Regions from separate parts of the Hylemonella sp. W303a genome, predicted to be linked through region 3. Evidence: predicted binding sites of a transcription regulator. Region 3 holds the regulator's gene; each other region holds the start of a gene.

The links. Region 3 encodes sigma-54, which starts transcription at its own class of promoters, with help from an activator protein. Its sites were predicted from a motif close to TGGCANGNAANCTGCTTT; they were not measured.
Region 1: a site for sigma-54 is predicted at 1,322-1,339, ahead of ACLBKS_RS14590 (CmpA/NrtA family ABC transporter substrate-binding protein). Genes of this name have one in related genera too.
Region 2: a site for sigma-54 is predicted at 4,788-4,805, ahead of ACLBKS_RS11895 (ethanolamine ammonia-lyase subunit EutB). Genes of this name have one in related genera too.
Region 4: a site for sigma-54 is predicted at 6,083-6,100, ahead of ureA (urease subunit gamma). Genes of this name have one in related genera too.

What each region holds. Positions count from the first base shown of each region.
Region 1 is NZ_JBKFDG010000007.1:250,631-257,857, reverse strand. It holds gene ACLBKS_RS14595 (nitrate- and nitrite sensing domain-containing protein) at 1-1,022, shown strand, start outside; gene ACLBKS_RS14590 (CmpA/NrtA family ABC transporter substrate-binding protein) at 1,489-2,754, shown strand; gene ntrB (nitrate ABC transporter permease) at 2,784-3,782, shown strand; gene ACLBKS_RS14580 (ABC transporter ATP-binding protein) at 3,844-4,656, shown strand; gene nirB (nitrite reductase large subunit NirB) at 4,742-7,201, shown strand.
Region 2 is NZ_JBKFDG010000005.1:296,965-304,191, reverse strand. It holds gene ACLBKS_RS11915 (amino acid permease) at 1-1,088, shown strand, start outside; gene ACLBKS_RS11910 (TetR/AcrR family transcriptional regulator) at 1,224-1,898, opposite strand; gene ACLBKS_RS11905 (DUF2214 family protein) at 1,973-2,419, shown strand; gene eutC (ethanolamine ammonia-lyase subunit EutC) at 2,484-3,320, opposite strand; gene ACLBKS_RS11895 (ethanolamine ammonia-lyase subunit EutB) at 3,371-4,774, opposite strand; gene ACLBKS_RS11890 (exopolyphosphatase) at 4,964-5,908, opposite strand; gene ACLBKS_RS11885 (TIGR03364 family FAD-dependent oxidoreductase) at 5,993-7,141, opposite strand; gene ACLBKS_RS11880 (putative 2-aminoethylphosphonate ABC transporter permease subunit) at 7,162-7,227, opposite strand, start outside.
Region 3 is NZ_JBKFDG010000004.1:11,375-18,601, forward strand. It holds gene thiL (thiamine-phosphate kinase) at 1-692, shown strand, start outside; gene gshB (glutathione synthase) at 743-1,705, opposite strand; gene lptA (lipopolysaccharide transport periplasmic protein LptA) at 2,017-2,721, shown strand; gene lptB (LPS export ABC transporter ATP-binding protein) at 2,756-3,583, shown strand; gene rpoN (RNA polymerase factor sigma-54) at 3,699-5,369, shown strand; gene ACLBKS_RS08555 (class I SAM-dependent RNA methyltransferase) at 5,389-6,675, shown strand; gene ACLBKS_RS08560 (NAD(P)H-dependent flavin oxidoreductase) at 6,659-7,227, shown strand, end outside.
Region 4 is NZ_JBKFDG010000001.1:362,315-369,541, reverse strand. It holds gene urtD (urea ABC transporter ATP-binding protein UrtD) at 1-375, shown strand, start outside; gene urtE (urea ABC transporter ATP-binding subunit UrtE) at 386-1,075, shown strand; gene fmdA (formamidase) at 1,149-2,381, shown strand; gene ACLBKS_RS01710 (zinc ribbon domain-containing protein) at 2,408-2,761, shown strand; gene ACLBKS_RS01705 (aliphatic amidase) at 2,811-3,851, shown strand; gene ACLBKS_RS01700 (cupin domain-containing protein) at 4,499-4,774, opposite strand; gene ACLBKS_RS01695 (Crp/Fnr family transcriptional regulator) at 5,014-5,706, shown strand; gene ureA (urease subunit gamma) at 6,132-6,434, shown strand; gene ACLBKS_RS01685 (HupE/UreJ family protein) at 6,517-7,092, shown strand; gene ACLBKS_RS01680 (urease subunit beta) at 7,097-7,227, shown strand, end outside.

The sequences.
Region 1 (7,227 bases), on a different contig from region 3:
GCCTGCAGGCCGACGTGGCCGCGCGTTTCGATGCGCTGGACACGGACGCCAGCCGCGCGCGCAACGGTGCTCGTCTCTTCAACCGCATCGCCTACGTGCTGCAGGCCTTGGAAGGCTTGCCCGCGCTGCGTGAACGCATTGCCGATTTGGCGCTCACGCCCGAGGAAGCCACCACGGCCTACGTGCGCCTGATCACCGGTCTGATGGGGGTGGTGCTCGAGGCCGCCGACAGCGCCACTGACCCCGAGATCGCGCGCGCCCTGGTGGCGCTCTTCCACTTCATGCAGGGCAAGGAGTACGCAGGTCAGGAACGCGCACTGGGCTCGGCAGCCTATGCCTCCGGCCGCATCGACCCGGAACGCCAGCAGCAATGGCGACATCTCATCGAGGCCCAGGACGCCTGCTTGCAGGTGTTCCACGATTTTTCCGACGACGCGGCGCGCGCCTCCTGGGCGGAACATCAAGACCCCGAAACCCAGGCCCTGCAGCAGAAAATGCGCCGCGTGGCGGCGGACGCGCGCCTGAGCAGCGCGCTCGACTCCAACGCCAGCCTGCCCTGGTACGAGTGCTGCACACGCCGCATTGACGCCATGCGCAAGGTGGAGGATGCGCTGGCGCTGCACCTGCGCAGCCTGTGCGAACGCCGCATCGCACAGGCGCGCGCGGAGCTGCGCGACCAGCAGGCCAGCCTGCAGGCCCTGCAGCGCCAGGCCGCCGCGTCGGATGCGCAGCCCGCGACCACGCTGCTGTCGCCGAACCTGAGCCCGCACTTGGAGCGTTCGGTGCTGGGCATGGTGCAGGAGCAGAACCGCCGGTTGCAGGCCATCAGCGACGAACTGGCCACCACGCGTGCCGCGCTGAACGAACGCAAGGTGATCGAACGGGCCAAGGGTTTGCTGATGGCTACGCGCAAACTCAGCGAGGAAGAGGCGCACGCCATGCTGCGCCAGACCGCGATGAACCAAGGCCGCAAGCTCGTTGATGTCGCCCACACCGTGCTCAGCATGGCGGACCTGCTGTAACCATGCGCCCGACTTTCGGCGGCACGGGTGACGCTGAGCCGCCCTGTGCGGGGGCCTGGGCGTGGGCGTGGGGGGTCGTCATCGGTACTCAGCGGCACCGAGCCGTCTGAAGCGTAGGGCGGTGCGCCCCAGCCTCAAGGCAGGGCTGACCAATCACCTGCGAGGGCATCCGATCTTGGTGCGGCGCACAAGAACAGTGCCAGAGCTCCCGCGATTTGCACACCTTCCACCGCCCAGGCGCTGCCCCGAAACGCCTTGATTTCCCAGGAGTTTCGCTTCACAAGCCATGAAATCGGGTCTGGCACGGATTCTGCTTTGACTTGACCGTGCCCACCAATGACGGTCAGGCGCCGCGTTCTTAAGGAACGTGCTTGGACAACGGCGTCCATTTCCCGCGAGCTCACCCTCGCGGCGGAATGGGCGCCGTTTTTGTTTTTGCTTTCCGTCCTTCTCTCAGGAGCTGATCATGCAGGACCCCAAGATCGCCAACGCCGGCGGCAACCGCGGCACCCTCAAACGCCGCACCCTCCTCCAGGCCGCCGCCGCTGGCGCGGTCGGCATCAGTCCAGCGCTGCGCGCGGTGGTGCACGCCGCGGGTTCGGACGCACCCGAGAAGAAGGAAGTCAAGATCGGTTTCATCCCGCTGACCGACTGCGCGAGCGTGGTCATGGCCTCCGTCTTGGGCATCGACCAAAAGTACGGCGTCAAGATCATCCCCAGCAAGGAAGCCAGCTGGCCCAGCGTGCGTGACAAGCTGGTCAACGGCGAGTTGGACTTTGCCCATGTGCTCTACGGCCTGGTCTATGGCGTGCACCTGGGCATCGGTGGGCCGAAGAAGGACATGGCCGTGCTGATGAACCTCAACCACAACGGTCAGGCCATCACCCTGTCCAAGCAACTCGCCGACAAGGGTGCGGTGGACGCGGCCAGCCTGGCCAAGCTGATGGCCAAGGAAAAGCGCGAATACACCTTCGCCCAGACTTTCCCGACCGGCACGCACGCGATGTGGATCTATTACTGGCTCGCCTCGGCCGGCATCAACCCCTTCACGGACGCCAAGGTCATCACCGTGCCGCCGCCCCAGATGGTGGCCAACATGCGCGTGGGCAACATGGACGGCTACTGCGTGGGCGAACCTTGGAACCACCGCGCCATCCTCGACGGCATCGGCATCACGGCCGCCACCACGCAGGACATCTGGAAGGACCACCCCGAGAAGGTGCTGGGCACCACGGGGGACTTCGTGAAGCAATACCCGAACACCGCGCGCGCTGTCACGGCCGCCATCATCGAGGCTGGCCGCTGGATCGATGCCAGCGCCGCCAACCGCCAGAAGATGGCCGAGACCGTGGCCGACAAGAGCTACGTCAACACCGGCGTCGACGCCATCCAGGACCGCATCCAGGGCCGCTACCAGAACGGCCTGGGCAAGACCTGGGACGACCCCAACCACATGAAGTTCTACAACGACGGCGCGGTGAACTACCCCTACCTGTCCGATGGCATGTGGTTCCTGACGCAGCACAAGCGCTGGGGCTTGCTCAAGGACCACCCCGACTACCTCGCCGTCGCCAAGCAGATCAACCAGACCGAGCTTTACAAGCAAGCCGCCGCCGCCGCCAAGGCCCCCGTGCCCAAGAGCGATCTGCGCACGAGCAAGCTGATCGACGGCGTCGTGTGGGACGGCAAGGACCCGAAGAAGTACGCCGACAGCTTCAAGGTCAAGGTCTGAGCCTCGACGCTTCACGAAAGGAGCACCCCATGGTCAGCGCCGTCTTCCACCTGCCGCCCATCGCCCTGCCCGAGCCGTCCGCAGCCCCAGCCGCAGCCGCGCCAGAGCCCGAACGCCACGCCACGATGCACAAGCCCATGCCCGTCGAGACAGTCCAGACAGCCCAAGCCAAGGCAACGTCGACCCCGAGCGACGCAGCCGTGAGCGCCTCGGCCGAGCCTTCCGCCAAGCCCAGCAACGCCGTCGATTGGCGCGGTCTGTGGATGCGCGTCATCCCGCCGGTGCTGGGCCTGGGCCTGCTGGTGCTGCTGTGGGAACTGGTGTCAGTCAGCACGGGCCGCAGCATCCCGACGCCCGCCGACACCTGGCGGCAGGCGGTCGAAGTGTTCAGCGATCCCTTCTACCGCAAGGGACCGAATGACCAGGGCGTGGGCTGGAACGTGCTGACCTCGCTGCAGCGCGTGGCCATGGGTTTCGGCCTGGCCGCGCTGGTGGGCATCCCCGTGGGTTTCATGATCGGCCGCTTTGAATTCCTGAGCCGCATGTGCAACCCCATCATCAGCCTGCTGCGCCCGGTCTCGCCGCTGGCCTGGTTGCCCATCGGCCTGCTGGTGTTCAAGGGCGCCAACCCGGCGGCGATCTGGACCATCTTCATCTGCTCGATCTGGCCCATGGTCATCAACACCGCCGTGGGCGTGCAGCGCGTGCCGCAGGACTACCTGAACGTGGCGCGCGTGCTGCAGCTCTCCGAGTGGAAGATCATCACCAAGATCCTCTTCCCCGCCGTGTTGCCCTACATGCTGACTGGGGTGCGCCTCGCGGTGGGCACGGCCTGGCTCGTGATCGTCGCGGCCGAGATGCTGACCGGCGGCGTGGGCATCGGCTTCTGGGTCTGGGACGAGTGGAACAACCTCAACGTCAAGAACATCATCATCGCGATCGTGATGATTGGCGTCGTCGGCCTGCTGCTGGAAATCGCCCTCATCCGCCTCGCCAGCGCCTTCACCTACGACGAGGTGAAGTCATGACGCCCCGCCACGCCGCATCGCTGTCCACTGCTGTCGAAACCCAGATCTTGGAGGTATCCCCGTGAGCGCATCTCTGACCACCAAATACATCGAGATTCAGGGCGTGGCGCAGACCTTCCGCACCCGCAACGGACGCTTTCCCGCGCTGCGCGACATCCACCTGACGGTGGCCAAGGGCGAGTTCGTCGCGCTGATCGGCCATTCGGGCTGCGGCAAGTCCACGCTGCTGAACCTGATCGCTGGGCTGGCCACGCCCACCGAGGGCACGCTGATCTGCGCCAACCGCGAAATCGCGGGGCCCGGCCCCGAGCGGGCCGTGGTGTTCCAGAACCACTCGCTGCTGCCCTGGCTGACCTGTTTCGAGAACGTGCACCTCGCGGTCGAGCGCGTCTTTGGCTCGCGCGAAAACAAGGCGCAGCTCAAGGCACGCACCGAAGCAGCGCTGGCCCTGGTCGGCCTGGCGCATGCCGCGCAAAAGCGGCCGGGAGAAATTTCCGGCGGCATGAAGCAGCGCGTGGGCATCGCCCGGGCCTTGTCCATGGAGCCTCAGGTTCTACTGATGGACGAGCCCTTCGGCGCCTTGGACGCGCTCACGCGCGCGCGCCTGCAAGACGAGCTGTTGGAAATCGTTGCGCGCACGCAAAGCACGGTGGTCATGGTCACGCACGACGTGGACGAGGCCGTGCTCTTGTCCGACCGGATCGTGATGATGACCAACGGTCCCGCCGCGACCATCGGCGAGGTGCTCACGGTGGACTTGCCCAGGCCGCGCAAGCGCGTGGAACTGGCGGAAGACCCGCGCTATCACCACTGCCGCAAGGCCGTGATCGACTTCCTGTACACGCGCCAAGGCCACGTGGAAAAAGCAGCCTGAAACACAAGGGCGGCAGGGAACGAACGGCCGCGCTTGCAGCGCGGGCCCCAACCCCGTCCTGCGCCCTTCGTCTAGGAGACCCCTCGTGAAGAAATTGAATCTCGTCATGATCGGCAACGGCATGGCTGGCGTGCGCAGCCTCGAAGAGCTGATCAAGCTGGCGCCGGAGCTCTACGAAATCACCGTTTTCGGTGCCGAGCCGCACCCGAACTACAACCGCATCCTGCTTTCACCGGTGCTCGCTGGGGAGCAGCAGTTGGAAGACATCGTGCTCAACGACTGGGCCTGGTACGAGACCCACGGCATCACCCTGCATGCGGGCTGGACGGTGACGGAAATTGACCGCACCCGCCGTGTGGTGCATGCGCGCAACGCCCAAGGTGAAACGCGCAGCGCGCCTTACGACCGGCTCATCCTCGCGACCGGCTCCAACCCCTTCATCCTGCCCGTTCCGGGCAAGGACCTGCAAGGCGTTCTGGCCTACCGTGACATCGCCGACACCGAGGCCATGATCGCGGCCGCCGCGCAGTACAAGCATGCCGTCGTGATCGGCGGTGGCCTGCTGGGCCTGGAAGCCGCCTACGGTCTGATGAAACGCGGCATGGACGTGACCGTGGTGCACGTGGCACCCTGGCTGATGGAACGCCAGCTGGACGAGGTCGCGGGCCGCATGCTGCAGAAATCGCTGGAAGACCGGGGCATGAAGTTCAGCATCGGCGCGCAGACCCAGGAACTGGTCAGCGACGCCACGGGACGCGTCGCGAGCGTGCGCTTCCAGGACGGCAGCGAATTGCCCGCGCAACTCGTGGTGATGGCCGTGGGCATCCGCCCCAACACCGCGCTGGCCGAGCAGTCCGGCCTGCACGTGAACCGCGGCATCGTGGTCAACGACACCCTGCAGACCACCACCGACCCCCGCATCTATGCCGTGGGCGAGTGCGCGGCGCATCGGGGCATCGCCTACGGTCTGGTGGCGCCCTTGTTCGAGCAGGGCAAGGTGCTGGCCAACCACCTGGCGCAACACGGCATCGGGCGGTACACGGGCTCACTCACCTCGACCAAGCTCAAGGTCACCGGCATTGATCTGTTTTCCGCCGGTGATTTCATGGGTGGCGACAACACCGAAGAGATCGTCTTGAGCGATCCCGCGGGGGGCGTCTATAAAAAGCTGGTGCTCAAGGACGACAAGCTGGTCGGCGCCTGCCTCTACGGCGACACGGTGGACGGCAGCTGGTACTTCAAGCTGCTGCGCGACGGACGCAGCGTGTCCGACCTGCGCGACAAGCTGGTGTTCGGTGAATCCAACATCGGCGACGCGGGACACCAGGGGCAATCACGCGCCATGGCCATGGCCGACACGGACGAAGTCTGCGGCTGCAATGGTGTCACCAAGGGAACGATCTGCAAGGCCATCAAGGAAAAAGGCCTGTTCACCCTGGACGAGGTGCGCAAGCACACCAAGGCCAGCGCGAGCTGCGGTTCCTGCACCGGCCTGGTGGAACAAATTCTGATGTTCACGGCCGGGGGCGACTATTCGGCCACGCCCAAGACCAAGGCCCTGTGCGGCTGCACCGAGCATGGGCACCAGGCCGTGCGCGATGCCATCCGGCAGCACAAGCTGTTGACCATCCCCGAGGTCTACCGGCACCTGAACTGGAAGACCCCCGATGGCTGCGCCACCTGCCGGCCCGCGGTCAATTACTACCTGCTCAGCACCTGGCCCAAGGAGGCCGTGGACGACCCGCAGAGCCGCTACATCAACGAACGCAGCCACGCCAACATCCAGAAGGACGGCACCTACAGCGTGATCCCGCGCATGTGGGGTGGCGAGACCACGGCCGACGAACTGCGCCGCATCGCCAACGCGGTGGACAAGTACAAGATCCCCACCGTCAAGGTCACCGGCGGCCAGCGCATCGACCTGCTGGGCGTGAAGAAAGAAGACCTGCAGAACGTCTGGAACGACATCGGCATGCCCAGCGGCCATGCCTACGCCAAGGCCCTGCGCACGGTGAAGACCTGCGTGGGCAGCGAGTGGTGCCGCATGGGCACGCAGGACAGTACCCAGATGGGCAAGGACCTGGAACGCGCGCTCTGGCGCATGTACGCGCCGCACAAGGTCAAGCTGGCGGTCAGCGGCTGCCCGCGCAACTGTGCCGAGTCCGGCATCAAGGACGTGGGCGTGATCGGCGTGGACAGCGGCTGGGAGCTGCACATCGCCGGCAACGGTGGCATCAAGACCGAGGTGGCTCAGTTCCTCTGCAAGGTCAAGACCGCCGCCGAGGTGCTGGAGTACAGCGGCGCCTTCCTGCAGCTCTACCGCGAGGAGGGCTGGTACCTGGAGCGCACGGTGCACTACGTGGGTCGCGTGGGCATGGACTACGTCAAGAAAAAGATCCTCGACGACCACGAGGGCCGCAAGGCCTTGTGGGAACGCCTGCAGTTCGCGCTGGACGGCGAACCCGACCCATGGTTTGAAGCCGACAAGGCGCGCGTGGACCAGCGCCAGTTCATCCCCATCCAGGTCGAAAAGGCCACGGCCTGACGCCGGCCCACCCCGCGTAGCCCCAC
Region 2 (7,227 bases), on a different contig from region 3:
CGCCTGAGAGCTTCCAACCGGTCTACTGGATCGGCGGCTACATCGTCTTCGTGGGCTTGAATGTCATCGGCGTGGAGCTGTCCTTCAAGGTCACGCTGGTGGTCACGCTGCTGGCCCTGGCCTGCCTGGTGGGTTTCTGGTTCAGCGCCATCCCCAACATGGACTTCACACGCTGGGCGCTCAACATTGGCGTCGGTGCCGATGGCGCGCCGGTCGAACTGGCTGAAGGTGGCGGAAGCTTCCTGCCGTTCGGCTTCCACGGTGCGCTGGCCGCCATGCCCTTCGCGGTCTGGCTCTTCCTGGCCATCGAGCAGTTGCCGCTGGCCGCCGAGGAATCGATCGACCCCAAGCGCGACATGCCCAAGGGCATCATCCTGGGCATCATCACACTCATCGTCTCGGCCTTCATGATCCTGCTGCTGAACTCCTCGATCGCCAAGGGCGCCTTCGCACTGGCCACCTCGGGCGAGCCGCTGCTGGACGGCTTTCGCGCCATCTACGGCGACGGCATCGCCAAGATCCTCGCGCTGATCGCGGTGATCGGCCTGATCGCCAGCTTCCACACCATCATCTACGCGCAGGGGCGGCAGATCTATTCGCTCTCGCGCGCAGGTTACTTCCCGCGCGCGCTGTCCATCACGCATGGCACGCGCAAGACCCCGCACCTGGCCATGGTCGCGGGCGCGGTGGTGGCGCTGATCGTGATGTGCGTGATCTGGTACGGCGTGCAAAACAGCGCAGCCATCATCGGCGGAACGCTGCTCAACATGGCGGTGTTCGGCGCGATGATCTCCTACATCATGCAGGCCCTGTCCTTCATCCTGCTGCGCAAGAAGTTCCCCCAAATCGCACGCCCCTACACGAGCCCCTTCGGCATCGTGGGCGCTGCGCTGACCATGCTGATCGCGCTGGTCACCATCTACTTCCAGCTCTCCGACCCGGTGTACCGCGCGGGCGTGATCGGCGTGGCGATCTGGTTCGCGGTTGGCATCATCTACTTCGGGCTCGTGGGACGCCATAAGCTGGTGCTGTCACCGGAGGAAGAGTTCGCCCGCTCCAAGGGCACGGCGGAGTACAAGTCACTGTGAAACACGTCGATATGACGCGGCAGACGCCTTGCTCTTACTGAGGGACCCAAGGGTCAGCCAAGGTCGAAGCAAGGCGACGCCTCCAATGGAACAGGGAAGAAGGGCAACCTTCTTCCCTTTTTCATGCTCGGTGGTTCATGCTGGGTCGGCCAGCCCGCCCATCAGCAGTTGCAGCAGCTTGGCGCCCATGGCGCTGGCGGCTTGCTCGCGTCCCGCACCCAAGCCATAAAGCCCCGCCGTTTGCTCTTCGAGCACCAAGGTGGCGTAGCCATGCGCGCATGACCAGGCCAGCAGGATGCGCTCGCCCAATTCGGTGGGCGGCAGCCCCCGCTCGGCGATCAGCGCCGTGTACACCTCGCGCAGGGCATCGCCGGTGCGGCGCCCGGCCGCTTGCAACGCGGCGTCTTGCGGGTCCAGCCGGTCGCGGCGAAACATCAGCTGGAACAAGGCGCGGTGCGTCAGGGCGAAATCGATGTAGGCCGCGCCCAGGGCCTGGGCGCGCGCGCGCGCGTCCCCGCCCGCGCTGTCCATGCGCGCCTGCATCGCGTCGGCCAGGCGCTCGAAACCATCCGCAGCGCAGGCCGTCAAAAGCCCCCGCGCGTCGCCGAAATGGTGGGCGGGCGCCGCATGCGACACCCCGGCCGCTCGCGCGGCGGCACGAAGGGAAAAACCTTCCAGCCCCTGCTCGCGCAGCAAGGCGCTGGTGGCATCGATCAGCGCCCGGCGCAGATCGCCATGGTGGTAAGGCAGAGGTTCAACTGCTGGACGGCGGGCAGCGACAGATGCTGAGACAGTTTTGGAACGGGGCATGGCCGCATCATAACTTGACAATGTCAAATTACACCGATAGAGTCCATCCACCAAATCTTGACAACGGAAACATCATGAACCCTCAACTCTCAGATCTCTTGCTGGCGCTGCTGCACCACCTCGCCGCTTTCGCTCTGGTCGCGGTGCTCTTCTCGCAATACCTGCTTTTGGGAAGCCAGCCCGACACGGCGCGTCTGCGCACCTTGGGGCAACTGGACAAAGGCTACGCCGCGCTCGCTGCGGGCGTGCTCGCCATCGGTTTCGCACGCGCCGCGCACGGGGCCAAAGGCTGGGCGTTTTACGCCGACAACCCCGTGTTCTGGAGCAAGATCGCGGTCTTCGGGCTGATCGGTCTGCTGTCCGTCGTGCCGACGCTGCGCTTCCTGCGCTGGCAAAAGCAGGGCGGTTTGCCGGACGCGCACGACTGGCGTGGCACCCGGCGTTGGCTCTTGGCCGAGCTGTTGCTGTTGCCCTTGCTGCCGCTGCTGGCCATCCTGATGGCGCGAGGCATTGGGTTGTGAGCGGCATGAGGCGCCCTCTGCAGAACCCGGGCCGACTGGTCCGCCCGATGCGCGTGAACAGGCTCTAGGACAAGCCCGGTGCGGTGCCGCCCGCATCGAGCGTCAACGCATCGCTGCGGTCCTTGAGATCCACGCCGGTGAGCTGCAACTTGCGCGCCTCGCGGCACAGCCACCAGAGTCGTGCCGCGGCAGCAGCAGCGGGCAAGCCTTCGGGCCGCACATTGGAGATGCAGTTGCGCTGGGCGTCATTGCGCCCCGGCCGGGGCGCCCAGGTCAGGTAGATGCCCAGACTGTCGGGTGAGGACAAGCCGGGCCGCTCGCCGATCAGCACGGCGACCATGCGGGCCTGAAGCAATGCCCCCACTTCGTCCCCCAGGGCCACGCGCGCCTGGGTGGCGATGACCACGGGGCCGAGCGTCCAATCGGAGGGCGCGAGCTGGCGAATGGCCTCGATCAGCGGCACGGCTTGACGCTCCACCGCGAGCGAGGACAGTCCATCACCGACCACCAACAGCAGGTCACAACCGCCGGGTCGCGTTGGCGCCGCAAGTTGCGACGCATCGTCGGCATTCAAACGGCGGCCCAAGTCGGGCCTCAGAAGGTAGGTGGCACGGTCGCTGGCGGCGCTGCGCACGGTCAGCGTTTCGCAGCCCAGGGCCTGCAAGCGCGTGGCCAAGGACGCCGCATCAAGTTGGATGTGCACCGCGTCCCGCGCCTGGGCATGGGCCAGGCCGAAGCTCAGCAGTTCCTTCGTGGGCAGGCCCGCGCCCGATCGCCCGAGTGCAATGCGCGCCGCCGTGTGAGCGCGCAAGTCCGTCCAGGTGTCGGCGGTCCAGCCGTCCGCGCTCCGAACGTCTGAGTGGGTGCCCTGCGTGGGCAACTCGATCACCTTGCCATTCATGGCCTACCTCTGTCTGCGGGGTGCATGCGAAGTCCTTGCACGTGCTTGCTTCAGGCCGCCTTGCGCATCAGCTCCAAGGCAGGTTGCCGCGCCTTGCTGCTGAGCAGGCGACCGGCCTCATCGATGATCTGCATGCGCTGCAACCAGGCCTCGAATTCGGGCGCGTGGCGCAGGCCCAGCACCTGGCGCACGTAGAGCGCATCGTGGAAGGAAGTGCTCTGGTAATTGAGCATGATGTCGTCCGCGCCTGGCACACCCATCACGAAGTTCACGCCCGCCGCGCCCAGCAGGGTGAGCAGATTGTCCATGTCGTCTTGGTCGGCTTCGGCATGGTTGGTGTAGCAGACGTCCACGCCCAAGGGGGCGCCCAGCAGCTTGCCGCAGAAGTGGTCTTCCAGGCCCGCGCGCACGATCTGCTTGCCGTCGTACAGGTACTCAGGGCCGATGAAACCGACCACGGTGTTGGTCAGCAAGGGCTTGAACTCGCGTGCCACCGCGTAGGCCCGAGCCTCGCAGGTCTGCTGGTCCACGCCGTGGTGGGCGTTGGCGGACAAGGCACTGCCCTGCCCGGTCTCGAAGTACATGACGTTATCGCCAATCCCATCCTGCAAGGGACGGCCACGCTTGAGCGAGAGCGCCGCCTCGCGCGCCTCGCGCAGCACGGCCAGGCTGACACCGAAGCTCGCGTTCGCGGCCTCGGTGCCCGCGATGGACTGGAACACCAGGTCGACCGGCGCGCCCTGCTCGATCATCTGGATGGTGTTGGTGACATGCGTGAGCACGCAGGTCTGGGTCGGGATGCCCAGCCGCTCCACGACCTCGCCCATGCGCCGCACCAGGGTGCCCAGGGCGGCCACGCTGTCGGTGGCCGGGTTCACGCCGATCACCGCGTCGCCGCAGCCATAGAGCAAGCCATCGATCATGCTGGCCGCGATGCCGCGCACGTCGTCCGTCGGGTGGTTGGGTTGCAGGCGCACGGCCAGCCGCCCGGGCAGGCCAATCGTGTCGCGGAAGGCCGTGACCACGCGGCACTTGCGCGCCACGGAGATCAGATCTTGGTTGCGCATGAGCTTGCTGACCGCGGCCGCCATCTCGGGTGTGATACCGGCGCGCACGGCGCTCAGGGTGTCGCTGGTGGTGCGCTCGTCCAGCAGCCAATCCCGGAAGGCGCCGACCGTCAGGTGGGCGATGGGGGCAAAGGCCGTGGCATCGTGCGTGTCAATGATGAGCCGCGTGACCTCGTCGGTCTCGTAGGGAATCAGCACCTCATTGAGGAAGGTGCTCAAGGGTAGGTCCGCCAGCGCGAGTCGCGCCGCCATGCGTTCCACCGAGGACGTGGCAGCCACGCCCGCCAACGCATCGCCGGACCGCAGCGGCGTGGCTTTGGCCATCAGATCCCGCAGGTCTCGGAACTGCCAGTTCTGGTTCGCGACGGTGGCTTGGTAGGCGGGCATGGTGCCTCTCCTTCAAGCAGCAAATATGCCAGCGAGCCCCGTTACGGGCAAGGAGGGACAGGCGCGCGATCAAGCGCTCAAGCACGCCCGCCCAAGCATCACACCAGGGGTGAGCGTCAGCACCGGCGCGCACCAGCCAGTGCAGAGGTCAGGTGTCGGCGCAGACGGGTGTCAGATGCGGCCGTGACCTCAGCCGTCCGCGTTGATCTTGGCGATCAGCTTCTTGAGCACGTCCTCGGCTTGGTCATTCGGCACCTGGCAGGTGCCCGCCGCCTGGTGCCCGCCCCCGCCGTACTGCAGCATCAGGTCGCCCACATTGGTCTTGCTGGAGCGATCAAGGATGGACTTGCCGGTGGCAAACACCGTGTTCTGCTTCTGCGGCCCCCAGAGCACGTGGATGGAGATATTGGTCTGCGGGAACAGCGCGTAGATCATGAAGCGGTTGGTCGCGTAGATCGTGTTCTCGCCACGCAGGTCCAGCACCGCCAGATTGCGGTGCACGGTGGTGCAACGCTTGATCTGTTCCTTGGCTTTCTCGGTGTGCTCGAAGTACAGGTCCACCCGTTCCTTGACGTCCGGCAGGGCCAGGATGTCGTCGATCGTGTGGTCCTTGCAGTACTTGATGAGGTCCATCATCAGCTGGTAGTTGCTGATGCGGAACTCACGGAAACGCCCCAGGCCCGTGCGGGCGTCCATCAGGTAATTGAGCAGCACCCAGCCTTTGGGGTCCAGCACTTCGTCGCGCACGTACTGCGCGCTGTCGGCCTTGTCCACGGCCTCCATCATCTCGTCGGAGATGCCAGGGAACTTCGCCTTGCCGCCGTAGTACTCGTAGACCACGCGCGCGGCCGAGGGCGACTTGGCGTCGATGACGTGGTTCTTGCGCGCCTCGGCGGACTGGCCCGCGTTGCGGATGGTTTCGGAGAGGTGGTGATCGAAGGCCAGGTGCGCGCCGGGCACGTACGGCAGGTTGGTGGTGATGTCCCGCTGGCTGATTTCCACCTTGCCATCTTGCATGTCCTTGGGGTGGACAAACTTGATGTCGTCAATCAGGTCCAGCTCGTTCAGCAAGACGGCGCAGACGAGACCATCAAAATCGCTGCGGGTGACAAGGCGGTATTTTTCTTGGCTCATTGATCACTCTCCTCCATGAATATGTAAGCAGATATTACAACACCGGTTTTGGCCTGTGAGCGGGTATCGACCCGGAGTCAGGCCTCATGCGCCGAGGGCCAATGTGAGCAATTCCTCGGCGAAGGCATACGAGGTGGACGCCCCCGTGCCACCGGTCACGATGCCCAGGGCCACGCCTCGGGATGGCGAGGTCTTGAACACCACGTCGGCCGCACTGGCATAGGTGCCCGTCCAACGCTCGGTGACTACAGCGCCCGCGGCCCCGGCTGCGGGCAGCACGCGTCGCAATTCGTCCAGGATCAGCTCGTCCACGGCCGTGCTGCCAAAGGGCGCCTCGGCATCACCATAGACATGGCTGTCTCCCACGACCAGCGAACCATCGGCCGACTGCACCACGATCAGGTGCACGCCCTGGCGCAGGTGCTCACACTGCTCGGCTTGCAAGCGCCGCAACAGCGGGGCTGCCTCCGGCAGCTCGGCATAACCTTCATAACGCACCAGGCTGAGGTCTGACATCAGGGCTGCGGGCAGGCGCAGAGGCACGGCGGGCTGCACGCGCATCATCTGCAAGGTGCTCATGCGGATACCTGCCTGCTCGATGGCCTCGGGGTAAAGCGCGTTCAATTCATGGCCGGGGCAGACCACGCAATGGTCGGCGCGCAACACGCCCCGGCTGGTGGCGACGGTGGGCAGGTCCACGCCATGCACCACCGTGCGCCAGTGGAAATCCACGCCCTGTGCCGCCTGCAGCCAGGCCGCAAGCTTGGGGATGGCCTCGCGCGACTCGACCCGACGCTCGTGCGGGCTGTAAAGTGCGCCCAGCTGCGGCCCCAAGGCCGTCGCGCCAAACCGAGCCTGCGTCTGCGCCGACGTGAGCAATTCACAACCCTCGCCCATCTCGGTGCGCATGAAGGCCTCGATCACGGCCAGGGCCTCGGGGCGCTGGGCCGTCAGGTAGAGGCCGGGATGGATCACGGGAATGCCCGCTTGCGGCGCGATCGCCAGCCAGGCGTCACGCGTCTTCATCGCGCGGCGCCAGTGCTCGCCGCGCCGCTGGCCCGTGACCGTGACGAAACCGAAATTGCGGATGGACGCGCCGATGCTCTGCGCCGTGCGCTCGACCACGGCGACCTTGAGGCCGCGTTGCCGGGCCGCGTACGCGGTCATCAAGCCGACGACGCCCGCGCCCACGATCACCAAGTCGTAATGTGTGTCGCCCATGCGCTTTGTCATGTTGCCTGCCTTTGGAAAATTCAACGCGAGCGCCAGGCTTGGGTCCGCCGCCCTGCCCACCACCCCAAGGCCATGAAGCACAGGCT
Region 3 (7,227 bases):
ACGCCCATGGCTGCACGCTGATGGGCGGTGACACCACGCGCGGCCCACTCACAATTTGCATCACGGTCTTCGGTGCGGTGCCGACCGCGCAGGGCCACAGCCAGGCATTGCTGCGCTCGGGCGCGCGGCCGGGCGATGACATCTGGGTCAGCGGCACCTTGGGCGATGCGCGACTCGCGCTGCTGGCGCTCAAGGCGCAACGGGGTGAGCGCAGTCCGAATGCGCCGCGCTGGCTTCAGTTGCCACCCGAGGTGCTGAAGCTGGCACGCGCCCGACTGGAGCGTCCGACCCCGCGCGTGGCCCTGGGCCTCGCGCTACGCGGCATCGCCAACGCCTGCATGGACTTGAGCGACGGCTTGGTCGGCGACCTTCAGCACATCTTGGAAGCCTCGCGTTGCGGCGCGCGACTGCTCGGACCGGTGTTGAGCGAACTGCTGGCTTCTCACCGCCTCGACAGCACCGCGCTCACTTCACCCGAGCGCCTGAGCCTGGTCCTGTCAGGGGGCGATGACTACGAGCTGCTGTTCACCGCCCCGGCCAACCGCCGCGAGGCCGTGGCGACCGCGGCCACGGTGGCGAACACCCCGGTCACCCGCATCGGCCAGATCGAGGCACAGGAAGGACTGCGCGTGGTGGATGCCCAGGGCCAGCGACTGGCGGGCCGGTTCGCGTCCTTCGACCATTTCGCCTGAGCCCCCGAAAACCGGGAGAAGCGCGAAACCGCCGGTCCTGGTGGACTGCGTCAGTGGGCGGTGACTGCTGCTTCCAGGGCGTCGACGAAGCGCTTTGCCACGTCATACCCGCTCTGGTCGCTGATCTCCTGGAAGCACGTTGGGCTGGTGACGTTGATCTCGGTGAGCTGCTCACCGATCACATCCAACCCCACGAGCAGGAGTCCCCGCGCCGCGAGCAAGGGCCCCAGGCTTTCGGCGATTTCACGGTCTCGCGCGGTCAGCGGCTGGGCCACACCCTTGCCGCCAGCGGCCAGGTTGCCCCGCACTTCGCCGCCCTGCGGAATGCGCGCCAATGCGTAAGGCACGGGTTGACCGCCAATGACGAGGATGCGCTTGTCGCCCTGGGCGATGGCGGGGATGAACTTCTGCACCATCAAGGTTTGCGCGCCGTCCTGATTCAAGGTTTCGATGATGCTGCCCAGATTCAGGCCGTCGTCCTTGACACGGAAGATGCCCATGCCGCCCATGCCATCGAGCGGCTTGAGAATGATGTCTCGGTGTTCAGCGTGGAAGGCCCGCACCGCTTGCGCTTCGCGCGTGACCAGGGTGGGCGCGATGAAATGCGGAAATTCCAGGATGGCGAGCTTTTCCGGGTGGTCACGCAGCGCACGCGCCTTGTTGTAGACCCGCGCGCCCTCGCGCTCGGCTTGCTCCAGCAAATGGGTGGCGTAGAAATACTCGCTGTCGAAAGGCGGGTCCTTGCGCATCAGGACGGCGTCAAAGTCACGCAAGACGGCGTCGCGCAGGGCCGACTCGCGAAACCACGCATCGGCCTGCCCGGTGAGCACGATGTCTCGCACCTGCGCCCGCACCGGGCCACCCGCCCGCCCGTCCGACGCCCAGCGCAATTGACTGGGTTCGCAAGCCGCCAGCTCGTGACCTCGACGCGCTGCCTCACGCATCATGGCGTAGGTACTGTCTTTGGTGATCTTGAAGGATTCCAGCGGGTCGGCGATGAACAGAAACTTCATGCGCGGAAGTCTCGCACGAATTGCGAATCACAAGGACCGCTGCCCGGCAAAGGCCGCAAACACCGGGTGCCCAAGGGACCTGACCCGGGCTTACTGCAGTCAGGGACAAGCAAAACCCGAGCCAGTTTTCCGTGGTGTTTAAAATGGCCCTCCCTTTCCGCTTGCCCCTTCGGCTGGCCCCACCCGCACCGCCCCCAGCGGTTCTGTCCAGGTTTTAAAACGGCACACCGCCCATCCGTCCCGCGATGCCTTCCCGCTGCCCTCCGCTCCGCCCGTTTCTGTCTCGCTGGGGTCTCGCCTGGGGCGGCTTCATGCTCTTTCTGATGGCGGCCTGCCTGCCGGCGGGCGCCCAGACCAAGGCCGCGGGCGCATCCCCCAGCGCTGCGGCGACGCCTGCAGCGGCGGCACCGGTGACGCAGGCCATGCACATCGAGGCCGACGCGCTGCGCTACGACGACCAGCGCCAGATCAGTGTGTTCAGTGGCAATGTCGTGCTCACGCGTGGCGGCATCCGGATTGAAGGGCAGCGCATCGAAGTTCGGCAGGACGCGCTGGGCTATCAGTACGGCAATATCACCGCTGCCTTGGGCCAGCGAGCCCGGTTCACGCAATTGCGCGAGGGCATGGATGAAACCGTGGTCGCGGAAAGCAACACCATCGAATACGACGGCCGCACCGATGTGTTCAAGCTGCTGGGCGATGCCGTGTTGCGCCGCCTGCGCAGCGGCGCCGAAGCCGACATCATGACCGGCCAGGTGGTCGTCTACGACAACTTGAAGGACATCTTCACCATCGACGGCGCGCGCGCCACGGGCGGCGTGCCCCCCCGAACGGGGTCCGACACCCGGGTGCGCGCCACCCTGTCCCCGCGCGCCGCCACGCCTGCGACGCCGCCGGGGACTGCGGGAACGCCAGCGGCCGCGGGCAAGGCGCCGACCACGAACGGGGTGAAACAAGACTTGAATCTGCGCGACGACGCGCGCCTTGCCCCGACGCCCGCGCGCGGCGCTCGTTAACGCGCCCGCGCCCAAACCGGCCATCGACACACGCATGAGCGAACAGCACACGACCCCGGCGCCCGCCAGCGCCCCCGCCTCCACGAACCCAGCCACCCCCGCCGAGTTCGACCCCGCGCAAGCCAGCCGCCTGGAGGCGCTCAACCTCAAGAAGTTCTATGGCAGCCGCGAAGCCGTGAAGGACGTGTCACTCGCCGTGCGACGCGGGGAGGTGGTGGGTTTGCTCGGCCCGAATGGCGCGGGCAAGACCACCAGCTTCTACATGATCGTGGGCTTGGTGCGCGCCAGCGCGGGCGCCATTGAAATCGATGGCCAGCGCGTGGAACACATGCCCATCCACCAGCGCGCGCGCATGGGCCTGTCTTATCTGCCCCAGGAAGCCTCGATCTTTCGCAAGCTCAATGTCGAGGACAACGTGCGCGCCGTGCTGGAACTGCAGCACGACGAGCAGGGCAAGCGATTGAAGCGCGCCGAGATCGAACACCGCCTCACCAGCCTGCTGCAGGACCTGCGCGTGGAAAAGCTGCGCCTGTCGCCCTCGCTGGCGCTTTCGGGTGGTGAACGGCGCCGCGTGGAAATCGCGCGCGCTTTGGCCACGCAGCCGCGCTTCATCCTGCTGGACGAGCCCTTCGCGGGCATCGACCCCATCGCGGTGATCGAGATCCAGCGCATCATCAGCTTCCTGAAGTCGCGCGGACTGGGCGTGCTGATCACCGACCACAACGTGCGCGAGACACTGGGCATCTGCGACCACGCCTACATCATCAGCGAGGGCCGCGTGCTGGCCGAAGGCACGCCCGCCGACATCGTCAACAACGCCGACGTACGCCGCGTGTACCTTGGCGAGAACTTCAAGATGTGAGTATGTGGGCCCCCATGCTTGTCACTCCCTGCACTGCGCTGCCCCCTGGGGGGCCTTCGCGCCTTGGGGCGGCCCGGCGGCGCGCGCGGGCGCACGCTTGAGAACGGTTTAGCGCATGAAGCAAAGCCTCTCGCTGCGCATCTCCCAGCATCTGGCGCTCACGCCCCAGCTACAGCAGTCCATCCGCCTGCTGCAGCTGTCCACGCTGGAGCTGAACCAGGAGGTGGAGCAACTGCTGGACGAAAACCCGTTCCTGGAACGCGCCGACGAGAGCGCCGAGCGTGAGGCATTTGGTCTGGAGCAAGCTGACACACCGCCGGTGAACGACGACGATCACGGCGACACGGTCAGCAACGGCCCCCTGGAAGGCCCCTCCGAGCACATCCATGAGACGAGCGTCGAAGCCGCCAGCGACGAGGCGACGACCGTGGATCTGGCCAGCGACGGCGACTGGGAAGGGGACGGCAGCGTCGATCTGGCCCCGGACGACAGCGAGTGGGGCGGCGACGCTCCCCCGCGCAACGGCAAGCAGGACGACGACGACGCAGCCGACGCCACCGAACTGGCACGCGCGCACGAAACCCTGCAAGACCACCTGCGTCAGCAAGCCTTGGCCTTGCGGTTGACGCCTGCCGACCGCGCCGCGCTGCTCTTCCTGATCGAGTCGCTCAACGACGACGGCTACTTGGAGGACTCGCTGGAGACGTTGGCGGCCAGTCTGGCGGGCGACGACGCCGAGCAACTGGAAGGTCTGCTGGAACACTTTCAGATCGCGCTGCGCCTGCTGCACCAAATGGAACCTTCGGGTGTCGGCGCGCGCTCGTTGAGCGAATGCCTGCGCCTGCAGTTGCAGCAGCAGATGCAGCACCTCGCGCCGCCCCCCCTTTCGACCTCGAGCGCACAACAGGCGAAACAAGACGCCAGCGGCACGCTACGGCAAACGCTGACTCAGGCGCTGCGCTTGATTGAACAAGCTCCCGAATTGCTGGCGCGGCGCGATCTGCGTCGACTGACCCAGCTGACCGGGGGCTCGGGTGCGGCGGGCGAGGCGCTGACGCGCGAGGCTCTGGCCTTGATTGCGCGGCTGGAGCCCAAGCCGGGTCGCCGTTTCGTGGACGTCGAGCGCCACATCATCACGCCCGATGTGCTGGTGCAGCGCGTGGGGGGCACGGCCAGCAACGCGCGCTTTCGCGTCATGCTCAACCCCGACGTGATGCCCCGCCTGCGCGTGCACGACATCTACGCCAACGCGCTCAAGGGGCAGCGCGGGTCGGGCGGCGGCACGCGCGACGCCAGCAGCCATGCCGCGCTGCAGCAGCGCCTGCAGGAAGCGCGCTGGTTCATCAAGAACATCCAACAGCGCTTTGACACCATCCTGCGCGTGGCCAATGCCATCGTGGACCGGCAAAAGAATTTCTTCGTTCATGGTGAATTGGCGATGCGCCCGCTGGTGCTGCGCGAAATCGCCGACGAGCTGGGTCTGCACGAATCCACCATCAGCCGGGTGACCACGGCCAAGTACATGTCCACGCCTTTCGGCACCTACGAACTCAAGTACTTCTTCGGCTCGGGCCTCGGCACTGAATCGGGCAGCAGCGCCTCCAGCACCGCCGTGCGCGCGCTGATCAAGCAGTTCGTCGGCGCGGAGAACGCCAAGAAGCCGCTGTCCGACAGCCAGCTGTCGGAGATGCTCAAGGAACAAGGCATCGAATGCGCGCGCCGCACCGTGGCCAAGTACCGCGAGACGCTGAAGATCGCCCCGGCGAATTTACGCAAGACGCTCTGAGCGCCCTGCCTCCCCTCTCATGAATGATCTACAGCTTTTCCTGCCCTGCGCTGCTGGCGTGGAGGATTTCCTCGCAACCGAGGTCCAGGCCATCACGGGCGCGCCCAGCGAGGCCCTGCGCAAGGGCCGTGGCGGTGTCGGGGTGCGGGCCAGCTGGCATGACGCGCTCAAGCTCAACCTGCACAGCCGCTTGAGCCAGCGGGTACTGGTCCAACTGGCTCACCGCCCCTACCGCGACGAACAAGACATCTACGAAGCGGCCAGCAGCGTCGCTTGGGAGCTGTGGTTCACCGCCCAGCAGAGTTTCAAGATCGAGCTGACCGCGCAGCACAGCCCGCTCAAGAGCCTGAACTTCGCCACGCTTCGCATCAAGGACGCCGTGGCCGACCGCTTCCGCGCCAAGGGCGGTGCGCGCCCGGACGTGGACACGCAATGGCCGGACGCGCGCATCCATGCCCACCTGACGCGCGAGCAAGTGACGCTCTACATCGACACCTCGGGGGAACCGCTGTTCAAGCGTGGCTGGCGCGAAGACAAGGGCGAAGCACCGCTGAAAGAAACGCTGGCTGCGGCAATGCTGGCGGCCTCCGGCTGGGGTGGCGTTTGGAACCCCGGCGCCGGGCCACTGCCGCTGTACGACCCCTGCTGCGGCAGCGGCACCATCGCCATCGAGGCCGCGCAGATCGCCTGTCGCATGGCCCCTGGGCGACAGCGCCGCTTTGGCTTCGAGCGGCTGCTGCCCTTCCAGGCCGCGGCCTGGCAGCGCATCAAGGCCGAGGCGGAAGCGGCCATCACGCCCTTGCGCGAGCCGCTGGTGTTCGGCAGCGACGTGGCCCACCGCATGGTGGACTTCGCCCAGCGCAACGCCGAGCGCGCGGGCGTGGCCAGCGCCATCGAGTTCCGGGGTGGTGACGCGCTGCAGCGCATGCCCCCCAGCACCCAGCCGGGTGTGCTGCTGCTCAATCCGCCCTACAACGAGCGCATCGCCGTGGCCGGCATTGCACGCGGTGGCCGCGCTGGCGGGCCGATGCGAGGCGGCGCGGACCACGGCGCGCGCGCGGTGCGTGAAACGGCGCAGACCGAGGACGGCGGTGAATTTTTCTCTCGCCTGGCCACGCACTGGAAGAAGAACTACGCGGGCTGGACGGCCTGGGTGCTCACGCCCGACCTCAAGCTGCCAGGCCGGATGCGCTTGAAGGAAACCCGGCGCGTGCCGCTGTGGAACGGGCCCATCGAATGCCGGCTGTTCCGCTTCGACCTCGTGGCGGGAAAAATGGAGGCGAGCACCCATGTCACCGAACGTTGAAACACGCACCCAGCGGCTGGCCACGCTGCTGGGCACCGAACTGCCCATCATTCAGGCCCCCATGGCGGGCTCCCAAGGCAGCGCCTTGGCGCTGGCCGTGTGCGCGGCCGGTGGCCTGGGCTCTCTGCCCGCCGCCGCGCTCATGCCCGAGGCCCTGCGCGCCGAGCTGACCGTGCTGCGCGCACAGAGTGAAGGCCGCCCTTGGAACCTGAACTTCTTCGCCCACCAGCCCCCCGCGCCGGACGTCGCGCGCGAAGCCGCCTGGCGCCAGAGCCTCGCGCCCTACTACGCCGCATACGGCATCGATCCAACCCAGGTTCCCGCAGGCGCGGGCCGCAGCCCCTTCAGCGCGGCGCTGGCCGACTTGGTGGAGGAATTCCGCCCCCCCGTGGTGAGTTTCCACTTCGGTTTGCCCGCGCCCGAACTGCTGGCGCGCGTGCGTGGCTGGGGTTCGAAGGTCCTGTCCAGCGCGACCTCGGTGGAAGAAGCGTTGTGGCTGGAACGGCAGGGCGTGGATGCCGTCATCGCCCAGGGCTTGGAAGCGGGCGGACA
Region 4 (7,227 bases), on a different contig from region 3:
GAGGTGAAGGCCCGGGTGCAGGTGGTCGCCGAGGACATCGGCTTGGCTGAGCTGCTGGACAAGGAAGCCGGGCTGCTTTCTCACGGCCAGAAGCAGTGGCTGGAGATCGGCATGCTGCTGATGCAGGAGCCCGAGTTGCTGATGTTGGACGAGCCCATCGCGGGCATGAGCGCGCGGGAGCGCGAGCTCACGGCCGAGCTGCTCAAGCGCATCTGCAAGAACCGCTCGGTGATCGTGATCGAGCACGACATGGAGTTCGTCAAGCAGATCGCGCACAAGGTCACGGTCATGCACCAAGGAAAGATCCTCGCCGAGGGCTCCATGGAAACGGTGCAGGCCGACCCCAAGGTCATCGACGTTTATCTGGGCCATTGAGGAGTAAGACATGCTCAAAGTCACCGACATGTACACGGCCTATGGCCAGAGCGAAGCCCTGCACGGCATTTCCTTCGAGGGCCACAAGAACGAGACGGTCGCCATCATGGGCCGCAACGGCATGGGCAAGACCACGCTGTTCAAAAGCCTGATGGGCGTGCTGCCGCTCAAGTCCGGCCAGATCGAAGTCAACGGACAAGATGTCTCGAAGGACGAAAGCTACCGCCGCGTCGCCAAGGGCATCGCCTACGTGCCCCAGGGCCGCATGATCTTCCCCACGTTGACGGTGGAGGAGAACATCCAGACCGGTCTGGAAAACGCCAAGGTCAAGCGCATTCCCGAGGAAATTTACGCGCTCTTCCCCGTGCTCTGGGACATGCGACGCCGCAAGGGAGGCAACCTCTCGGGCGGTCAGCAGCAGCAGTTGGCCATCGCCCGCGCGCTCGTGACCGACCCCAAGGTGCTGCTGCTCGACGAACCGACCGAGGGCATCCAGCCTTCGATCATCAAGGACATCGCCAAGGCGCTCAACGAGATCCGCAAGCTGCGCGAAATCACCATCGTCGTGTCCGAGCAGGTGCTGTCCTTCGCGATGGACGTGGCCGACCGCCTCTTCGTGATCGAAGGCGGCCGCCTGGTGCACGAAACGCCGCGCGCTCAGACCGACGTGCAACGCATCAAGTCCTACCTCTCCGTCTGACACGCATCACTGACGACCGTCTGATCCCTCCACCCAACCCACTTCCGATTCAACCGCCACAAGGAGCACCACCATGGCTGACACCCTGATCAAAGTCGACCTCAGCAAACCCGCCCCCAGCAACGAGATGGTGCACAACCGTTGGCACCCGGACATCCCGATCGCGGTCTGGGTCAACCCGGGCGAGGACTTCGTGCTGGAAACCTACGACTGGACCGGCGGCTACATCAAGAACAACGACAGCGCCGACGATGTGCGCGACATCGACCTGTCCACCGTGCACTACCTCTCAGGCCCGGTTGGTGTCAAAGGCGCGCAGCCGGGCGACCTGCTGGTGGTCGACCTGCTGGACATCGGTGCCAAGCAAGACAGCCTTTGGGGCTTCAACGGTTTCTTCAGCAAGAAGAACGGCGGCGGCTTCCTGACCGACCACTTCCCGCTGGCGCAGAAGTCCATCTGGGACATCAACGGCCTCTTCACCAAGAGCCGCCACGTGCCCGGGGTGGAGTACGCCGGCCTGATCCACCCCGGCCTCATTGGCTGCCTGCCCGACAAGAAGATGCTGGACGAGTGGAACAAGCGCGAGGGCGAACTCATCGCCACCGACCCCTCGCGGGTCCCCGGTCTGGCGAATCCTCCCTTCGCCGGCACCGCGCACTGCGGCAAGGCGCAGGGCGACGTGAAAGGCAAGATCGCCTCCGAAGGCGCGCGCACCGTGCCGCCGCGCGAGCACGGCGGCAACTGCGACATCAAGGACCTGTCGCGCGGCTCGCGCATCTTCTTCCCAGTCTACGTGGATGGCGCTGGCCTTTCGGTGGGCGACCTGCACTTCAGCCAGGGCGACGGTGAAATCACCTTCTGCGGCGCCATCGAAATGGCGGGCTGGGTGCACATGCGCGTCAACCTCATCAAGGGCGGCGTGGCCAAGTACGGCATCAAGAACCCGATCTTCAAGCCCAGCCCCATCACGCCCAACTACAAGGACTACCTGATCTTCGAAGGCATCTCGGTCGACGAGCAAGGCAAGCAGCACTACTTGGACGTGACCATCGCCTACCGCCAGGCCTGCCTCAACGCCATCGAATACCTCAAGAAGTTCGGCTACAGCGGCGCGCAGGCTTATTCCATCCTGGGCACGGCGCCGGTGCAGGGCCATGTGAGCGGCGTGGTGGACGTGCCCAACGCCTGCGCCACGCTCTGGCTACCGACGGAGATCTTTGACTTCGACATCAACCCCACGGCGGCCGGCCCGGTGAAGTTCATCGACGGCAGCATCCAGATGCCGATCTCGCCCGACGTCAAGTAAGCCGCAGTCAGCACGAGGAGCCTCGCATGCCCACCTACGACTACGCCTGCCCGGACTGCGGCGGCTTCGAAGCGCTGCGCAGCCTGTCGCAGCGCGACGAACCTTGCGCGTGCCCGGACTGCGGCGCAAGCGCGCACCGCGTCTTCGTGGCCGCGCCACGCCTGGCCTGCCTGAGTAGTGAAACGCGCGCGGCACACGAAACCAACGAACGGGCGGCGCACGCGCCGCGTTCGTCTCGCGATGGGGACTACGGACGGCTGCGGCACCCGGCGGGCTGCGGCTGCTGCTCCGGGTCGTCGTCCAAGCGCAGTTCGACGGTGCGCGCCCCCGATGGCTCCAAGACCTTCGCGGGCAAGCGCCCCTGGATGATCAGCCATTAGCGCTCCCCCCCAGGCTGGCATTGAGATGAATGAATAGGAGCTTGCAACCATGATCCACGGCGATATTTCCAGCAGCCACGACACCGTTGGCGTGGCGGTGGTCAACTACAAGATGCCACGCCTGCACACCAAGGCCGAGGTGCTGGCCAATGCCCGCAAGATTGCCGACATGGTGGTAGGCATGAAGCAGGGCCTGCCCGGCATGGACTTGGTGATCTTTCCGGAGTACAGCACCCACGGCATCATGTACGACGCCAAGGAGATGTACGAGACCGCCGCCGCCGTGCCCGGCGACGAAACGGCCATCTTTGCCGAGGCCTGCCGCAAGGCCAAGGTGTGGGGGGTGTTCTCGCTCACCGGCGAGCGGCATGAAGAGCACCCGAACAAGGCGCCCTACAACACGCTCATTCTGATGAATGACCAGGGCGAGATCGTGCAGAAGTACCGCAAGATCATGCCCTGGGTGCCCATCGAAGGCTGGTACCCAGGCAACTGCACCTATGTCTCGGACGGCCCCAAAGGGCTGAAGGTCAGCCTCATCATCTGCGACGACGGCAACTACCCCGAGATCTGGCGCGACTGCGCGATGAAGGGTGCGGAGCTCATCGTGCGCTGCCAGGGCTATATGTACCCGGCCAAGGACCAGCAGGTGCTGATGGCCAAGGCCATGGCCTGGGCCAACAACAGCTACGTGGCGGTGGCCAACGCCACGGGTTGGGACGGCGTGTACAGCTACTTCGGCCACAGCGCCCTGATCGGCTTCGATGGCCGCACCCTGGGCGAATGCGGCGAGGAGGAAATGGGTGTGCAGTACGCGGCCCTGTCCAAGAGCCTGATCCGCGACTTCCGCAAGAACGGTCAGAGTGAGAACCACCTCTTCAAGCTGCTGCACCGCGGCTACACGGGCAAGATCAACTCGGGCGAGGGCGACAGCGGCGTGGCGGCCTGCCCCTACACCTTCTACGGCCAGTGGATCAGCGACCCCGAAGGCACGCGCAAGCAGGTGGAGTCGTTCACGCGCAGCACCGTGGGCACGCCCGAATGCCCGATCGAGGGCATTCCTAATACGCCGGCCACCCCGGTTGATTGATGGGCATCGGTGGCGATGCGCGTTGGTGTTCAGCCATTCTTATTGATGTCAAGCAGGCAGCAAGTAGAAGATCGCCGCATCCTGTGGCCATTGGCGCATATCTCGTTTCGTCAAAATGGAGTTCGCATCGACGTTTATTCTGCCGCTGCTTCGCTCGATTGATGCCTTGTAGAACGTAGACCACCTTGACGACGGATTTCATCTCTAAAGTCCTGGCATTGGAATGCTCTTGCCTGGCGATGCGCCGCTTTAACGGCGCTCATCGGACCACATCAAGTCGCCTGAGGTTCCTCACGTAAAGGCTCTGGTAGATAAGCCCAACCACTGCAGGACCAGCAATCGTACGTAGTATCTCCGGTGTATGTGCCGAAAGATGGATGAGGCTACCGCAGATCACGCTTATAAACACAGGTGCGGCGATGGACACGGGCGTTTGCCATCGTCGCCCGCGCAAGCCAGCATAGGTGAACTCCGTGATCGTCATCACCACCAGCGAGAACAAGAGACTGAAGGCCCCCTGCGTCAAAGCAGCTATCAGTCGACGATCGGTATGGTCCTTGTTCGCCCAGTAGGCCCACAGGCCAAAGACAACAAATGCCAGTAACGCGGAATAGAAAACACGGCCGACTCTTTTCGGAACCATGGCTTCACTCAGGGATAAGGCTCAGGCGAGTGCCTTCGCATGGAGTCATCGCCACCATCTTCCCGGGCTGCTCCTGACGGAACCGATGCCACACGCCCGCAGGCACGATCACACCGCATCCTGCCGACAACCTCGTTCTCCGAGGGCCATTGGCTTCTAACAGCTCCAGGTCCACGACACCGCTCATCAGGAAGATGACTTCGTCACCCGTTGGATGGATCTCCCAGAACTCTTCATGCAGGTCCTGCGGTGTCTCGAATGAATAGGCGCCCAGCAGCAAGCCTCCCAGTTGTGCGCGTTGGTGCGCCCCAGCGTCTGAGTCCCGAATAACGCAAGCGCCCGCAGCAGCAGACCAATGGACTCGAGCGTCGTCTAGCCCTAGGACAAGTGGTTCCGTTAACGACATAGATGTTGGAGATGATGTAGTCATGATCGGTATCATAGGAATTCATTCGCTCACACACAGTCGGCTGGCCGACACAAGGCTTCGCTCAAGACGTCATACAAGCCATCACCCACATGCTGAGTACAAGCCAACGCAACATCCTGCTCATGGGCCGTTGGTTCGGAGCTTTGCCGGTGTCCATGCAAAGCGCCCTGGCGGCAGGCGCTAGGACCGTCAACCTGCCGCGCGGAGGGCTGGTCTTTAGACGTCATGACTCCAACGACGGTCTCTATGGTGTTTTGGAGGGCGCGATTCGGTTCTCTGTGATCAGCGACGAAGGAAAGGAAACCGTCGTTGGCTTGGCCGGGCCGCCGAATTGGTTCGGCGAAGTGGCACTGCTGGATGGCGGTCGTAGAACGCACGATGCGTGGGCGGACACAGACTGCGTACTGGTCCACGTTTCTTTGCGGCTCATCACGAGCTGGCTGGTAGACCATCCAGCGCACTGGAAACACATCGGCCAACTGGCCACGCACAAGCTTAGGGTGATGTTCACGCGACTCGAGGACGATCGTTTGCAGCCGGTTCGCACGCGCCTGATTCGTTGCGTAGTGACCTTGCTGGACGGCTATGGCCAGCGCGAACCCGGAGCCCAGCGTCTGCGCGTTTCACAAGAGCGGTTAGCCACCTTACTGTCGCTGAGTCGCCAGACTGTCAATGAGCTCCTGCGTGAGCTGGAACGCGAGAGGCTCGTGTCCTGCAACAGGGGCGGTCTGGAGGTACTGGACTTGATCCGCCTTCGTGAACTGGGGCAGCCAAGTGCCTGAGCTCAACCTGCATCGGCTCGTCGCCTTTGTGACTGCTGTTGACTTTGTGCCTCCGATCGCCACAGAGGCCAGGATGCAACCCCCGAGTGCCAACTCGTCCACCGCGAGCGCTAGCGCTGAGACAACACCCATGCTGCAGCGCTGTCATTGACCCGCCTGGGCCCGCCCGAACCTACGGCCTGATCGTCTATCCTGGCGCGGCCACATGCGCCTGACGCACATTTGCGGTGCATCTCCATCGAATTCTTGCGTACACCACCCAGTTGCATCGCCATCCGATGGCTGCAACTGCATGTTTCTAGGGCAATCAAATTTTTGATTGCCTTAATTTGGTGCACATCGTCCATCGTGCACCGCGGCACTACGGGACCACTGATGGCATATCTATTGCATACACTGCTTCTTAGAAGAGAAGGCACACGACCATGGAACTCACTCCTCGTGAAAAAGACAAGCTGCTGATCTTCACCGCCGCTTTGCTGGCCGAGCGGCGCAAGGCACGCGGCCTCAAGCTCAACTACCCGGAGGCCGTGGCCTACCTCAGCGCGGCCGTGATGGAGGGCGCGCGCGACGGGAAAACCGTGGCGCAGCTGATGAGCGAGGGCCGCACCCTGCTCACACGCGACGAAGTCATGGAGGGCGTGGCCGAAATGATTCCCGATATCCAAGTCGAAGCCACCTTCCCCGACGGCACCAAGCTCGTGACGGTGCACCAGCCCATCCCCTGACTCTCCAGCGCGGTCCGCTGCAAGCCTTTGCCGGGCCCCCAACGCATACGCCTGAACGCACAAGACACCAAGGAAGTCCCGCATGAAACTGCACCGCCTATCTCCTCTCCTGCTTCTCGGCGCCAGCTTGGCCGCGTCCGCCCACGTGGGTGGAGACGGCGGCGGGCACCATGGTTTCGTGTCGGGCCTCAGCCACCCCTTTTTCGGCCTGGACCACTTGGCCGCCATGCTCGCGGTCGGCATCTGGAGCGCGCTCTCGGTGCGCCGCATCTGGGCCGCTCCGCTGGCCTTCGCGTTCACGCTTTTGGCCGGGGCCTTGTTGGCGCAGGCAGGCCTGAACTTTCCGGCGATTGAACCGATGATCGCGGCCTCGCTGCTGGCCGTCGGACTGCTGCTTGCGCTGCGTGCCCGCTTGGGTGCGGCGGCGGCATCCGCCCTGGTCGCAGTCTTCGCGCTCTTTCACGGCGCAGCGCACGGCAACGAATTGACGGGCGCACCGGCTCTGGTCGGCATGGTGCTGGGCACGGCCCTGCTGCATGGCGTGGGCCTGCTGCTGGGCCGCTGGCTGCAGCAGCGCCACGTGATGCTGGCGCGCGCCATCGGCATCACCGTCGCGGCCTTCGGACTGTTCACGGGCGCCCTGCTCGTCGCGGGGTAAGGCCATGATCCCCGGCGAACTGCTGATCGACGACGGCGCGCACCCGCTCAACCCCGAGCGGCGCACGCTGACCGTGGTGGTGAGGAACACCGCAGAGCGGCCGATCCAGGTCGGCTCCCATTACCACTTCGCCGA